4 regions of the Streptomyces sp. STAM6 genome follow, and region 4 is predicted to be linked to each of the others. Evidence: riboswitches for the same ligand, from Rfam matches in the RefSeq annotation. Region 4 holds a riboswitch; each other region holds the start of a gene.

What was found. Region 4 has a riboswitch for cobalamin ahead of ACY34K_RS05085 (ribonucleoside-diphosphate reductase subunit alpha). Riboswitches for the same ligand answer to the same signal wherever they lie in the genome.
Region 1: linked by a shared signal. The riboswitch ahead of metE (5-methyltetrahydropteroyltriglutamate--homocysteine S-methyltransferase) and the one ahead of ACY34K_RS05085 (ribonucleoside-diphosphate reductase subunit alpha) in region 4 are both predicted to bind cobalamin.
Region 2: linked by a shared signal. The riboswitch ahead of ACY34K_RS26805 (energy-coupling factor ABC transporter permease) and the one ahead of ACY34K_RS05085 (ribonucleoside-diphosphate reductase subunit alpha) in region 4 are both predicted to bind cobalamin.
Region 3: linked by a shared signal. The riboswitch ahead of ACY34K_RS00345 (cobalamin biosynthesis protein) and the one ahead of ACY34K_RS05085 (ribonucleoside-diphosphate reductase subunit alpha) in region 4 are both predicted to bind cobalamin.

Annotation. Positions count from the first base shown of each region.
Region 1 covers NZ_JBUEFZ010000017.1:85,495-88,690, reverse strand. The annotation lists gene ACY34K_RS20695 (hypothetical protein) at 1-365, shown strand, start outside; gene ACY34K_RS20690 (magnesium and cobalt transport protein CorA) at 371-1,453, opposite strand; cobalamin riboswitch at 1,614-1,839, shown strand; gene metE (5-methyltetrahydropteroyltriglutamate--homocysteine S-methyltransferase) at 1,996-3,196, shown strand, end outside.
Region 2 covers NZ_JBUEFZ010000030.1:29,095-32,290, reverse strand. The annotation lists gene ACY34K_RS26820 (energy-coupling factor ABC transporter ATP-binding protein) at 1-31, opposite strand, end outside; gene cbiQ (cobalt ECF transporter T component CbiQ) at 28-777, opposite strand; gene ACY34K_RS26810 (energy-coupling factor ABC transporter substrate-binding protein) at 784-1,161, opposite strand; gene ACY34K_RS26805 (energy-coupling factor ABC transporter permease) at 1,161-1,859, opposite strand; cobalamin riboswitch at 1,889-2,081, opposite strand; gene ACY34K_RS26800 (PTS-dependent dihydroxyacetone kinase phosphotransferase subunit DhaM) at 2,160-2,564, opposite strand; gene dhaL (dihydroxyacetone kinase subunit DhaL) at 2,564-3,163, opposite strand; gene dhaK (dihydroxyacetone kinase subunit DhaK) at 3,169-3,196, opposite strand, start outside.
Region 3 covers NZ_JBUEFZ010000001.1:64,933-68,128, reverse strand. The annotation lists gene ACY34K_RS00350 (cobyric acid synthase) at 1-962, opposite strand, end outside; gene ACY34K_RS00345 (cobalamin biosynthesis protein) at 959-1,915, opposite strand; cobalamin riboswitch at 2,027-2,174, opposite strand; gene ACY34K_RS00340 (DUF397 domain-containing protein) at 2,423-2,665, shown strand; gene ACY34K_RS00335 (hypothetical protein) at 2,696-2,998, shown strand; gene ACY34K_RS00330 (hypothetical protein) at 3,043-3,196, shown strand, end outside.
Region 4 covers NZ_JBUEFZ010000003.1:62,572-65,767, forward strand. The annotation lists gene ACY34K_RS05085 (ribonucleoside-diphosphate reductase subunit alpha) at 1-1,806, opposite strand, end outside; cobalamin riboswitch at 1,940-2,062, opposite strand; gene ACY34K_RS05090 (GNAT family N-acetyltransferase) at 2,128-2,628, opposite strand; gene mctP (monocarboxylate uptake permease MctP) at 2,718-3,196, opposite strand, start outside.

The DNA.
Region 1 (3,196 bases), on a different contig from region 4:
CCGGGGCCGCCGAAGCGCAGACCGATCTGGACTGCCGGGATTTCGCCTTCCAGGAAGACGCGCAGGCCGAGTTCGACCGGGACCGCAGCGACCCGCACCGGCTCGACGAGGACCCGGGGCCGGATGACGGGATCGCCTGCGAGGCGCTGCCCCGGCGAGGGGCGGTCACGGCCGTGCCGACAGCCGGGGAGAGCCGTGCAGGGGTGACCGCCCGGCCCACCCGGGGTGTCGCCGGGGGTGTCGGCGGGACGTCGCGGCCGACCGGCATCGAGACGGCCGTCGGCGCTGCCCTCGCGGGCACCGCCCTCTTCTTCGCCGGCTACACGGCCGTGAAGCGCCGCCGGCGCGCCCGGCGCCCGGACTGAGGGGCTCAGAGCCAGCCGTTGCGGCGGAAGCTGCGGTGGATCAGGTAGCAGGCCGCCGCCATGACGGCGAGCACCGCCGGGTACCCGTACGTCCAGCGGAGTTCGGGCATGTGCTCGAAGTTCATGCCGTACACGCCGCACACCATCGTGGGCACCGCCACGATCGCCGCCCAGGCCGTGATCTTGCGCATGTCCTCGTTCTGGGCCAGCGTCACCTGCGCGAGGTGCGCCTGCAGGATGGAGTCGAGCAGGGCGTCGTACGACGAGATCTGCTCGTTCACGCGCTCCAGATGGCCCGCCACGTCCCGGAAGTACGGTTCGAGCCCGGCCTCGATCGGCGGCGGCGGGGAGCTGATGATCTCCTGCAGGGGGCGGTGCAGCGGACCCACCGCCCGCTTCACCTCCATGAGTTCCCGCTTGAGCTGGTAGATGCGGCCCGCGTCGGTGCGGGCGGCGTGCTCGCTGAACACCGCCGTCTCGACCGCGTCCATGTCGCTCTGCAGGGCGTCCGTCACCGTCAGGTAGTCGTCGACCGCACGGTCCGCCACCGCGTGCAGCACCGCCGCGGGCCCCTTCGCCAGTTGCTCCGGCACGGCCTCCAGCGCCTCCCGCAGCGGCCCCAGCGACCCGTGCCTCCCGTGCTGGATCGTGATCACGAAGTCGTGGCCGGTGAAGACCATCACCTCACCCGTGTCCACCACCTCGCTCGTCGCGGTGAGTTCCGCGTGCTCGACGTAACGGCACGTCTTGAACACGGCGAACAGCGTCCCGTCGTACCGCTGGAACTTCGGCCGCTGATGGGCCTGCACCGCGTCGTCCACGGCCAGCGGATGCAGCCCGAACAACTCGGCCACCTCCGCTATCTCCTCGGCCGACGGCTCGTGCAGACCGATCCACACGAAACCCCGGCCCGACTTGCGCACCCGCGCCACCGCCTCGGACGCCGTCCACGCCTCCGGCTGCCGCACACCGTCCTCGTAGATCACGCAATTGACCACCGCGGTGCCCAGCGGCGACCGCGCCGGGTGGCTCAGGTCGACCCTTCTGCGGTAGGCCCGGCGCACCAGACGCCGGAGGCTGCGGATCATCGACACGTGCTGGCTCCTTCGAACGACCGGCGGTCAGTGTGCCACCCGCCGCCCTGACGGTGCCGCCCCAGGCACCGCGTCACGGCACCGCGTCACGGCACCGGACCGCATCACGGCGCCCGCCCCGCCCCGTGCCCCGCCCCGCGCCGGCCGACCGCCGTAGACTGTCCGGCGCAGCTGGTTCGCCCTGCCCGCCAGGCAGGCGCGTCGCAAGAGGGAACCCGGTGGGAATCCGGGACTGCCCCGCAGCGGTGAGCGGGAACGACCGCCGTCATACGCACTGGATCCGTCAAGGTCCGGGAAGCGACGGCCAGTAGGGGTCCGCCGGTCATCCACCGGCAGACGTGCCCGCGAGTCCGAAGACCTGCCACTGCCCGCGTACGACCGGCTCGTGCGCGGAGATCCCGGTGACCTCGAGGGCGGGTCGGCGTACACACAGGGCGGGCACGGACTCCGTGCGTCCGCCCCGTTCGGCCGTTTCCTTCGCCTCCTCACCCCTCACCGGGGTCGTTCGTCGTGAACAGCTCGCGAAGGAGAGTTCCGTGACAGCGAAGTCCGCAGCCGCGGCAGCAAGGGCCACCGTGTACGGCTACCCCCGTCAGGGCCCGGACCGGGAACTGAAGAAGGCCGTCGAGGGCTACTGGAAGGGCCGTGTCGACGCCGCCCGCCTCCACCGGACCGCGGCCGAGTTGCGGGCCGCCACCTGGCGGCAGCTGGCCGCCGCCGGCCTCGACGAAGTGCCCACCGGTGACTTCTCGTACTACGACCACGTCCTCGACACCACCGTGATGGTCGGCGCCGTCCCCGCCCGCCACCGCGCCGCCTTCGAAGCCGACCCCCTCGACGGCTACTTCGCCATGGCGCGCGGCACCCAGGACGCCGCGCCCCTGGAGATGACCAAGTGGTTCGACACCAACTACCACTACCTGGTCCCCGAACTCGGCCCCGGCACCGTCTTCTCCGCCGACTCCACCCGGCAGGTCGCGGAGCTGACCGAAGCCCTCGCCCTCGGCCACACCGCCCGTCCCGTCCTCCTCGGACCCGTCACCTACCTCCTGCTCGCCAAGCCCGCCCCCGACGTCCCCACCGGTTTCGAACCGCTCACCCTCCTCGACCGGTTGCTGCCCGTGTACGCCGAGATCCTCGCCGACCTGCGTGCCGCGGGCGCCCCCTGGGTCCAGCTCGACGAGCCGGCCCTCGTCCAGGACCGCACCGGCGCCGAACTCGCCGCCACCGCACACGCCTACCGCGCCCTCGGCACCCTCGGCGACCGGCCCAGGCTGCTCGTCGCCTCCTACTTCGACCGCCTCGGCGAAGCCCTCCCCGTCCTCGCCGAGGCACCCGTCGACGGGCTCGCGCTCGACTTCACCGGGCCCGCCGCCGCCAACCTCGACGACCTCGCCGCAACCGGCGGCCTGCCCGGCAAGCGCCTCGTCGCCGGCGTCGTCGACGGCCGCAACATCTGGATCAACGACCTCTCCGCGTCGCTCGCCACCCTCGGCACCCTCCTCGGACTCGCCGACCGGGTGGACGTCGCCGCCTCCTGCTCCCTGCTGCACGTGCCCCTGGACGCCACAGCCGAACGGGACATCGACCCGCAGATCGCCCGCTGGCTCTCCTTCGCCCGCCAGAAGACCACCGAGATCGCCACCCTGGCCCGCGGCCTCGCCCACGGCACCGACACCATCGCCGCCGAACTCGCCGCCAACCGCGCCGGCCTCGCCTCCCGCGCCGGCTCCGCCC
Region 2 (3,196 bases), on a different contig from region 4:
CGACGAGTTCCACGACGGCGGACGGATTCATGGCAGGAACCTTTCGAGTACGAGAGTGAGGGCCACCAGACCGGTGAACAGCGCCCCGGTGGCGGCGAGGAACCGCCCGGACACCGACGCCTGCGGTACAAGGACGCGCAGTGTCCCGTCGTAGCCGCGGCCGGCCAGCCCCGTCTGGAGCCGGGCCGCGCGGTCGAAGGCCCGGACGAAGGCCGTCGCGCCGAGGCCCGCCAGCGAACGCCACGTCGCGGCGCGGGTGGTCAGCCCGAGGCGTGCCGCCTGTGCCTGCCGGATCCGGGTCACCGCGTCCAGCAGCAGGAAGCTGATCCGGTACATCACGAGCGCGACGTCGACCACCGGGGCCGGCACCCCGGCCCGCACCAGCCGCGGCAGTACGTCCGAGACCGGCGTGGTGAACGCGAACAGCAGCACCCCGAGCGACGCCGCCGACGTACGCAGCAGCAACTGTCCCGCGTGTACCGGCCCGTCCGGCGCGAGCGTCACGAACCCGCCCGCCCCGCCCACCTGGAACAGCAGCGGTACCGCGCCGGTGACACAGAAGCCCAGCGGAATGCGGAACGCCCGCCACAGCTGCCGGCCGCCCACGCCGGCGGGGCCGAGCAGCACGGCCAGGGTGGCGGCCGCGACGAGTACGGCCCCGGGCCACGCCGGCAGGCTGATCGCGCAGATCGTCAGCCCGAAGCCGAGAACCGCTTTTTCGCACGGATGGCGGCGGCGCCAGCGACTGCTGTGCGCCGCCGCGTCGATCGGCAGCACCGGCGGCTACGCGGACGGCTGCCGGTCGGCGGCCACGGGTTCGGCCGCCTCGTCGCTCCGGGCACCGGCCGCCTCGGCGCGCGCCCGGGCCTCGCCCTGCCGGCGGCCACGGCGCAGCCCGAAGTAGTACGCCAGCACCCCGGCGCCGATCGCGGCCTGCAGGGAGAACAGCGCCGACTCGATCTCACCGGACGGCGGCTCGTACAGGGGGCTGAACCAGGGCTCGTAGTCGGGATGCGTCTCGGTGATCGCGGTCTCTGCCTGCCCGTCCGCGCCCGTGAACGGCTCCTCCTTGTGGTCGCCCATGCCCAGGGCGAGCGGCAGGACCGCGAGCGCCGCGACGACGAGCAGCAGCAGCGTATTGATCTTGGCGTTACGGCTCATCAGGCCACGGCCTCCTTCTTCTCGTCCGTGCGGCCGCGCTGGAGCAGCACGCCGAGACGGGTCAGCTCCCCCTTGCTCGACTGGATCAGCAGCCGCATCACCAGCACGGTGAGCAGGCCCTCGCTGACCGCGAGCGGAAGCTGGGTGACCGCGAAGATGCCGCCGAACTTGCCGAGGGCGCCGATGAAACCGCTGCTCGGGTCCGGGAACGCCAGCGCCAGCTGCACGCTGGTCACGCAGTAGGTGGTGATGTCGGCGATGAACGCGCCGAAGAAGACGCTGACCATCAGCGGCACGTCGAACCGCCGCAGGAGCCAGTACACCCCGAAGCCGGCCCAGGGCCCGACGATCGCCATCGAGAAGGCGTTCGCGCCCAGGGTGGTCAGACCGCCGTGCGCCAGCAGCAGCGCCTGGAACAGCAGGGTGATGGTGCCGAGCACCGCCATGATCGGTGGCCGGAAGAGGATGGCGCCCAGTCCCGTGCCCGTGGGGTGCGAGCAACTGCCCGTCACGCTCGGGATCTTCAGGGCCGAAAGGACAAATGTGAAGGCACCGGACGCACCGAGCAGCAGAGTGGACTCAGGGTTGGCCTTGACCTCCCGGGTCAGGGCGCGGACGCCGTGGACGACGAAGGGGGCGGCCGCGACGCTCCAGGCGGCCGCGTGCACAGGGGGGAGATACCCCTCGGCGATATGCATGGTTGGGAGACCCTCTCCAGCACCTCGTGGATGGACAACGCGCCCTGGCCGGTCTCCTGGCTGACGGGTCATGCCGCCGCGACTCCGCCTTCCCGGACCCCACGGTCTCCCGCGGTGGTCCAGTGGCTTCCCGAAGGATGGAGCCGGACTTCCCGATCACAGTGGCGAGGGCCGCACCGGTACCGCACCGGTTTCCCGTACACCAAGGCGGTGTGACATTAGTGCGTTGATCAGGCCATCACAACCCGCGCACCGGCGCACGGCCCCGCTCCACCCCTCGTGGCTGCCGCCCCGGCCGCCTCACTCCTTGCGGTAGCCGTACGCCTCCGAGGCCGCCGTGACCACCGCGTCGAGATCGCCGCCGGCCGACGCCGTGACCACGGCCGCCACCGCTCCCTCGACGAACGGCGCGTCCACCAGCCTTGTGCCGTCGGGGAGTTCGTTCCCCTCCGCCAGGAGCGCCTTCACCGTCAGCACGGCGCTGCCGAGGTCGACCAGCACCGCCACGCCGGCCCCGCCGTCGACCGACGCGGCAGCTTCGGAGATCAGTTCGGAACTGGTGCCGAGCCCGCCGTCCGGCGTGCCGCCGGCGGCCGCCACCGGAGCGGTCGGCCCGGCGCCCGCGAGACCGCGCGCCAGCTCCGCGACCGACGAGGCGACCGCAGCGCTGTGCGACACGAGCACGATCCCGACCGGCGCCCCCATCAGGCCGCCTCCGCCTCGGCCAGTGCCGCGATCAGCAGCGCGGAGGAGGTGGCGCCGGGGTCCCGGTGCCCGATGCTGCGTTCACCGAGATAGCTCGCCCGGCCCTTGCGGGCCTGCATCGGCACGGTCGCCTCCGCCCCCCGCTCGGCCGCCTCCCCGGCCGCGGCGAACGATGCGCCGAGCGCCTCCACGGCCGGCTCCAGCGCGTCCAGCATCGTCTTGTCGCCGGCCGCGGCCCCGCCGAGCTGCGCCACCGCGGCGACCCCGGCCCGCAGCGCGTCGGCCAGTTGCCCGGGCGTGACCTCGGCGGCGTCACCGAGCGCCTTGCCGGTACGCCGCAGCAGTGTCCCGTACAGCGGTCCTGACGCGCCGCCCACCGTCGAGATCAGCTGCCGGCCGGCGAGGATCAGCACCGCGCCCGGGGTCCGCGGCGGCTCCTTGTCCAGTGCCGCGGTCACGGCCGCGAAGCCGCGCTGCAGATTGGTGCCGTGATCGGCGTCACCGATCGCCGAGTCCAGCTCGGTGAGCCGGTCCGCCTCGCGGTCGACGGCCGCCGCCGCCTTCGTCATCCACCGCCGGAAGAAGTCCGCGTCCATCACCGCGATCACCGTCCCCACCGGAGCGCGGCCGTC
Region 3 (3,196 bases), on a different contig from region 4:
GTGCCCGGCACGACCACCAGATCCGCGTCGACGAGCTCCTCGGGCCGGTCGACGAACCGCACGACCACACCCGGCTCCGCGGCCAGCGCGTCCACGTCGGTGAAATTCGACATCAGCGGTACGGCGCAGACGGCGACGCGCAGCACGTCCTCGCCCACGGGCGCCGCGACCACGGACTCGCGCACGGTTCCCCGCAGGGACACCCGCAGTCCGTCCTCCTCGTCGATCCCGAGACCGTGCGCGTACGGCAGGACGCCGAACGTGCGGCGCCCGGTGAGCCCGTGCAGCATGTCCAGACCCGGCTCCAGCAGGGTCACGTCGCCGCGGAACTTGTTGACAAGGTAGCCCGCGACCAGTTCCTGGTCCTCGGGTGCCAGCAGCGCCGTCGTACCGAAGAACTGCGCGAAGACCCCGCCCCGGTCGATGTCGCCGACCACGACGACGGGGAAGCGCGCGGCACGCGCTATGCCCATGTTCACGATGTCGGTGCGGCGCAGATTGATCTCCGCCGGGCTGCCCGCGCCCTCGCAGATCACCGCGTCGTACGAGCGCCGCAGCTCCTCCAGGCAGGCCATCACCGGCTCGAACAGCTCACGCTGCCGGCCACCGTGCAGCATCTTCCCTGGGGACGACCCACTCGGCCCCCCGAAGAACCCCCGGGCGCTCAGCTCACCCACCGGCTTGCCCATCAGCACGACCTGGCTGGAGCGGTCGCTGCCCGGCTTCAGCAGGACCGGGTTCATCAGCGCCGTCGGCTCGACGCGGGCCGCCTGTGCCTGCATGGCCTGGGCGCGCCCGATCTCCGCGCCCTCGCGCGTGACGAACGAATTGAGGGACATGTTCTGCCCCTTGAACGGGGCGACCTTCACGCCCCTGCGGACCAGCCACCGGCAGATGCCCGCCGTGACGACGCTCTTGCCCGCGTCGGACGTGGTGCCCGCGACGAGCAGCCCCCCACTCATGTACGCCTCCGCTTCATGGCCCCGAAGGCCAGCCGCCCGCCCACGCACACGGCCAGCGCGAGGGCACTCACCCGGCGCGATAGCCGCACCGCCCGTTCGATGTCCCCGACCTCCACGTCCCGGCCGACCCCGTTGAGCACGGGCCGGTGCTCGACCCGGCCGCCGTACGACAGGGTCCCCCCGAGTCGTACCCCCAGCGCGCCCGCGAACGACGCCTCCACCGGGCCCGCGTTGGGGCTCGGGTGCCCGGCGGCGTCCGCGCGCCAGGCGCGTACCGCCCCGCGCGGGTCACCGCCCGCGACCGCCGCGAGCGCGGCCGTCAGGCGGGCACCCGGCCAGCCCGCCACATCGTCCAGCCGGGCCGACGCCCAGCCGAACCGGCGGTAGCGCGGCGACTTGTGGCCCACCATCGCGTCCAGGGTGTTGACCGCCCGGAAGCCGACCAGGCCCGGTACTCCGGCGAGCGCACCCCACACCAGCGCACCGACCACTGCGTCCGAGGTGTTCTCGGCGACCGACTCCACGACCGCACGCGCGATCCCGGCCTCGTCCAGCGCCTGCGGATCGCGCCCGCACAGATGCGGCAGCCGCTCACGCGCCACCTCCGCGTCGCCGGCTGCCAGGGCCCCGCCGATCGCGCGGGCCTCCCGCCCCAGCGTCGTACCGCCCACGACGGCCCAGACGGACGCGGCGGTCAGCGCGACGGATGCGGCGCCCCCGGCCCGGCCGCGCACCGCGCGCGCGGCCAGTGCGGCCGCCCCCGCCGCGCCACCGGCGCACACCAGGGCATGCAGCGCACCCCAGCCGCGGTGGTCGCGCCACAACACGCTCTCCACACCACCCGCAGCCCGGCCGAAAGCGGCCACCGGGTGTCCGCGGCGGGGATCACCGAGAAGCAGGTCGACGGCGAGCCCGGTGGCCGCGCCGCAGGCGAAGACGGAGTCACCGCGCATCGGTTCGCCCCACCGGTGGGCAGGGAAGGGCATGGGCGAACGCGCAGGAAGCAGCGGCATGGGCGCAGCCGGGCATGGTGCGATGTCCTCACTCAGGGTCCGCGCCCTGGCTCGACGTGACCGGCGGCGAGAGTTCCTGGCTCCCGGACATGCGTGCTCCGCACGTCCGGTGACAGTGGCGGGACCGCGCCGGATTCTCACCGGCTTCCTCTTCTGCCGCCGTAAATGGCCCCGGCAGTCCACCACGCCCCGCGAATGCCCGTCAACTCGCCCTTGACCTGCGACGGGACGGTGTGCCGAGGCCCACACCGGGGCCGGTTTGCGCCTACGGCGCGCGCTTCCGCCTTCCTAAGGTGGGAACACTGTCCTACGAAAACCGAACAACAGAGCGCCGACGGGCGACATCGGGTGTTTCGTGCGGGGATACACGACCCTGATGTGGTGCGCTGGGGTGTGTCGAGATGAGTCGACGTCGGGGCGCTGACACTCGAGCAGGAGGAGGTCGGTGTGGTCGACGGCGAGCCGTCCGCGGGGAGGGCGCCGGAGTCCCTGGCGCGCAAGTCGCCGATGTGGCGCAAGAGCAGCTATTCCGACGAGACCGGGAGCACATGCGTCGAGGTGGCGCGCGGGGAACACCGGGTCGCCGTGCGCGATTCCGTGCGCCCGTGGGGGCCCGTACTGGTCTTCCCCGCCGCGACCTGGCGTGGTTTCCTGACGGGGATCGTGTCACCGCCCGACGGCGGTGCGTGATGTTCCGCCCCGCGTACGGGAGGTGGGCAGATGGGCGACGCGCCCAGGAGGTCCGTCACGGAGGGGCCCGGAGCGGCCGGGGCCGGCGGATCACGGTGGACGGCGGCCGGTGCGCTCGGGCTGTACGGCATGGTGTCGGGCACCGTCGCCGTGGGCGTGGGTGCCCTCTTCGCCCTGCTCGTGCCCGAGCCCGAGACACGTCTGGTGGTCTGGCTGGCGGTCAGCGCCCTGCTGGCGGTGGCCGCCGGATTCTGGTGGGGCTTCACCCCGGTCACGGTCCGCTCCCGGGCCCTGGACCGGGTTCTCCCGGTGGCCGGGAAGCGGCACTCCTAGCCCCGTCGTCAGCCGCCGCCGGAGCGGGGACCTGCGCGGCGCCCGTGCCGAGGGACCGGCCGACGTGCGCGGCGACCACGCTGATCAGTGACGCCCCGGCGATGCCGACGGCGGCCGTCCACACCGGCGAGCCGGCGAACGCGACGCGCAGCGTCGACGCGGTGTGGACGGCCAGGGCCAGGGAGAGGAAGAGCAGGC
Region 4 (3,196 bases):
CTCCGGCCAGTTCAGCTCCACGTCGTAGTGGTCCGGGTGCAGCACCCCGCGCGCCGCCCGGGTCTGCTCCCATGCGGGGAGCGGGCCGCTGCGCTCGGCGAGGTCGGCGGAGGCCTCGTAGGCCGCGAGCATGATCCGCTCGGCGATCCGGGTCGACAGGGCGCGCGCCTCGGGGGAGTCGAACGGCAGCTTCAGCTGGAAGAAGACGTCCTGCAGGCCCATCGCGCCCAGACCCACCGGCCGCCACTTGGTGTTGGACCGGCCGGCCTGCTCGGTCGGGTAGAAGTTGATGTCGACGACCCGGTCGAGGAACGTCACGGCGGTGCGGACGGTCTCGTCCAGCCGCTCCCAGTCGATCGTGCCTCCGGCGACGAAGGCGCCCAGGTTCACCGAACCGAGGTTGCAGACGGCGGTCTCGCCGTCGTTCGTCACCTCGATGATCTCGGTGCACAGGTTGGAGGAGTGCACGACCGTGCCGGGCTCGGCGGTCTGGTTCGCGGTCCGGTTGGAGGCGTCCTTGAACGTCATCCAGCCCTGGCCGGTCTGCGCGAGGGTGCGCATCATGCGGCCGTACAGGTCACGGGCCGGCATGGTCTTCTTGGCCAGTCCGGCCGCCTCGGCCCTGCGGTAGGCGGTGTCGAACTCCTCGCCGTACAGGTCGACGAGCTCCGGCACGTCGGCCGGCGAGAACAGCGACCACTCGGCGTCCGCGTTGACCCGGCGCATGAACTCGTCCGGGATCCAGTGCGCCAGGTTGAGGTTGTGGGTGCGCCGGGCGTCCTCGCCCGTGTTGTCGCGCAGCTCCAGGAACTCCTCGATGTCCGCGTGCCAGGTCTCCAGGTAGACCGCGGCCGCGCCCTTGCGGCGGCCGCCCTGGTTCACGGCGGCGACCGAGGCGTCCAGGGTCTTCAGGAACGGCACGATGCCGTTGGAGTGGCCGTTGGTGCCGCGGATGAGCGAACCGCGGGCACGGATGCGGGAGTAGGACAGTCCGATGCCGCCCGCGTGCTTGGAGAGCCGCGCCACCTGGTGGTAGCGGTCGTAGATCGAGTCCAGCTCGTCCTGCGGCGAGTCCAGCAGGTAGCAGGACGACATCTGCGGGTGGCGGGTGCCGGAGTTGAACAGCGTGGGGGAGGACGGCAGGTAGTCGAGCCGGCTCATCAGCCGGTAGAGCGCCGCGACCTCGTCCAGCGCGCGCAGCGAGTCGTCCTCCGCGAGGCCGGCCGCCACGCGCAGCATGAAGTGCTGCGGGGTCTCGATGACCTTGCGCGTGATCGGGTGCCGGAGCAGATAGCGCGAGTAGAGCGTCCGCAGGCCGAAGTAGCCGAAGCGGTCGTCCGCCTCCGGGTCGACGAGGCCGTCCATCCGTACGGTGTGCAGACGGACGAACTCGGCCGTGCGGTCGGCGATCAGGCCCTCACGGTGGCCGACGGCCACGGACGCCGAGAACGACACCGCGCCCTGGCTCGCCGCCTCTTCGGCGATGGTCCGGGTCAGCAGCCTGGCGGCGAGCCGCGAGTACGCGGGGTCCTCGGAGATGAGTCCGGCGGCCGCCTCGGTGGCGAGCTCCCGCAGTTCGGCGTCGTCCGAACCGGCGTGCCGGCCGCGCAGCGCGGCGGCGGCGACCCGGCCGGGGTCCGTGTCGGGCAGATCGGCGGTGAGGTCCGTCAGGGTCCGCAGCAGGTCGGCGCCGCGGCCCGAAGGACCTCCGTCGAGGGCGGTGGTGGGAGACGGGTGGGCGGTCCCGGGTCCGTCGGTCTCCGTGTCCGTGACGCTTGAGGCCGGATCGGCTGGCGCGATGGTCACGTGGGGGCTCTCCCTCGCTCGGCTCGGGGCCGGCGGGCGGGCAGGGGAGCGGGGCGCCCGGGCACAGGGGCGCATGCACCGCGTCCACCGGCCCACTCCGCGAGGCCCGGACGTCTGGGCACCCGGGCCGGACGGACCGGGCGCACTGTCAGCAGGTGTTCGGACTTCAAAGGGCGCAAAGGCACACCAACACACCGTTGCGGGACAGTTCCGGATTCGCACCGGATTCCCCTGCGACGACAGCGAGCATGAGCATACATGTGGGGGGCTCCCCTTGAGGCACCCCCCACATGTTGTGTCGGTCGGCAATCGCCGTGTCGCTCAGAGCTTCAGGCCGTAGGTGCGCAGAGTGACGCCGTGGAGGGGTTCCCAGTCCCGTTCCGGGGTCCGTACGAACCCCAGCCGCTCGTAGAGCCGGTGGGCCGATCGCATCGCGACCTGGGTCGACAGGACGATCCCCCGGCAGCCCGGCAGGGCCCGGGCGCGCTCCACGCAGGCCCGTGCGAGCGCCTCGCCGGCACCCCGGCCGCGGGCCGCTTCCGCCACCGCGAGCATCAGGATCTCGGCCTCGCCCTCGCGCGCGATGCCGGCCCACGGGCCGCCGGACGCGACGAACGTCACGCCGCCCAGCAGCTGTTCGTTCTCGCCCACGGCGACGAGCACCTCGGCCCCCGCGGCACGCGCGGACACGTCGCGCAGCTCGTGCAGGTACTCGTCGCTCTCTCCGAAGGCCGGCAGCCCGTCGGCGAGGTACGCCTCCGCGGTGATGTCGCCCAGCGCGGTGTGCTCGTCGGGCCGTACGGCCCTGATGGTGATGTCCATGGGCGCAGTGTGGCCCCTCGTGCGGCGACGACGAAGGCCGCCGCGCCCCCCGGAGGGAGTGCGGCGGCCTTCGTCGTGCGCGAGGGCCGTCAGTGACCGGCACCCGCCGTGGCCGGCGGAAGCTCGACCTTGACGCCCGGGTCGCCCGCGTCGGCGGTGTAGTCCGACGGCGACGTCTCGTCCACGCCCTCGGGGGCCTTGACGGCCTTGAGGACGAAGGTGAGGACGACGGTGACGACCACGTTGAGGACGAACGCCGTCAGGCCGATGTAGCCGATCTCACCGATGCCCGGGATCTCGGCGGACGAGCCGCCGAAGTGCTTCTGCGTGGGGCTCGCGACGCCGTACGCGGCGGCCGTGCCGTAGACCATGCCGACGGCCCAGCCGGCCAGCAGCGCCCAGCGGTGGAACCAGCGCGTGAACAGACCGCCGACCAGGGCCGGGAAGGTCTGCAGGATCCAGATGCCGCCGAGCAGCTGGAAGTTGATGGCGACGGTCTTGTCCATGGTGAGGACGAAGGCCAGCGCGCCCACCTTCACCAGCAGCGACACCAGCTTGGACACCTTGG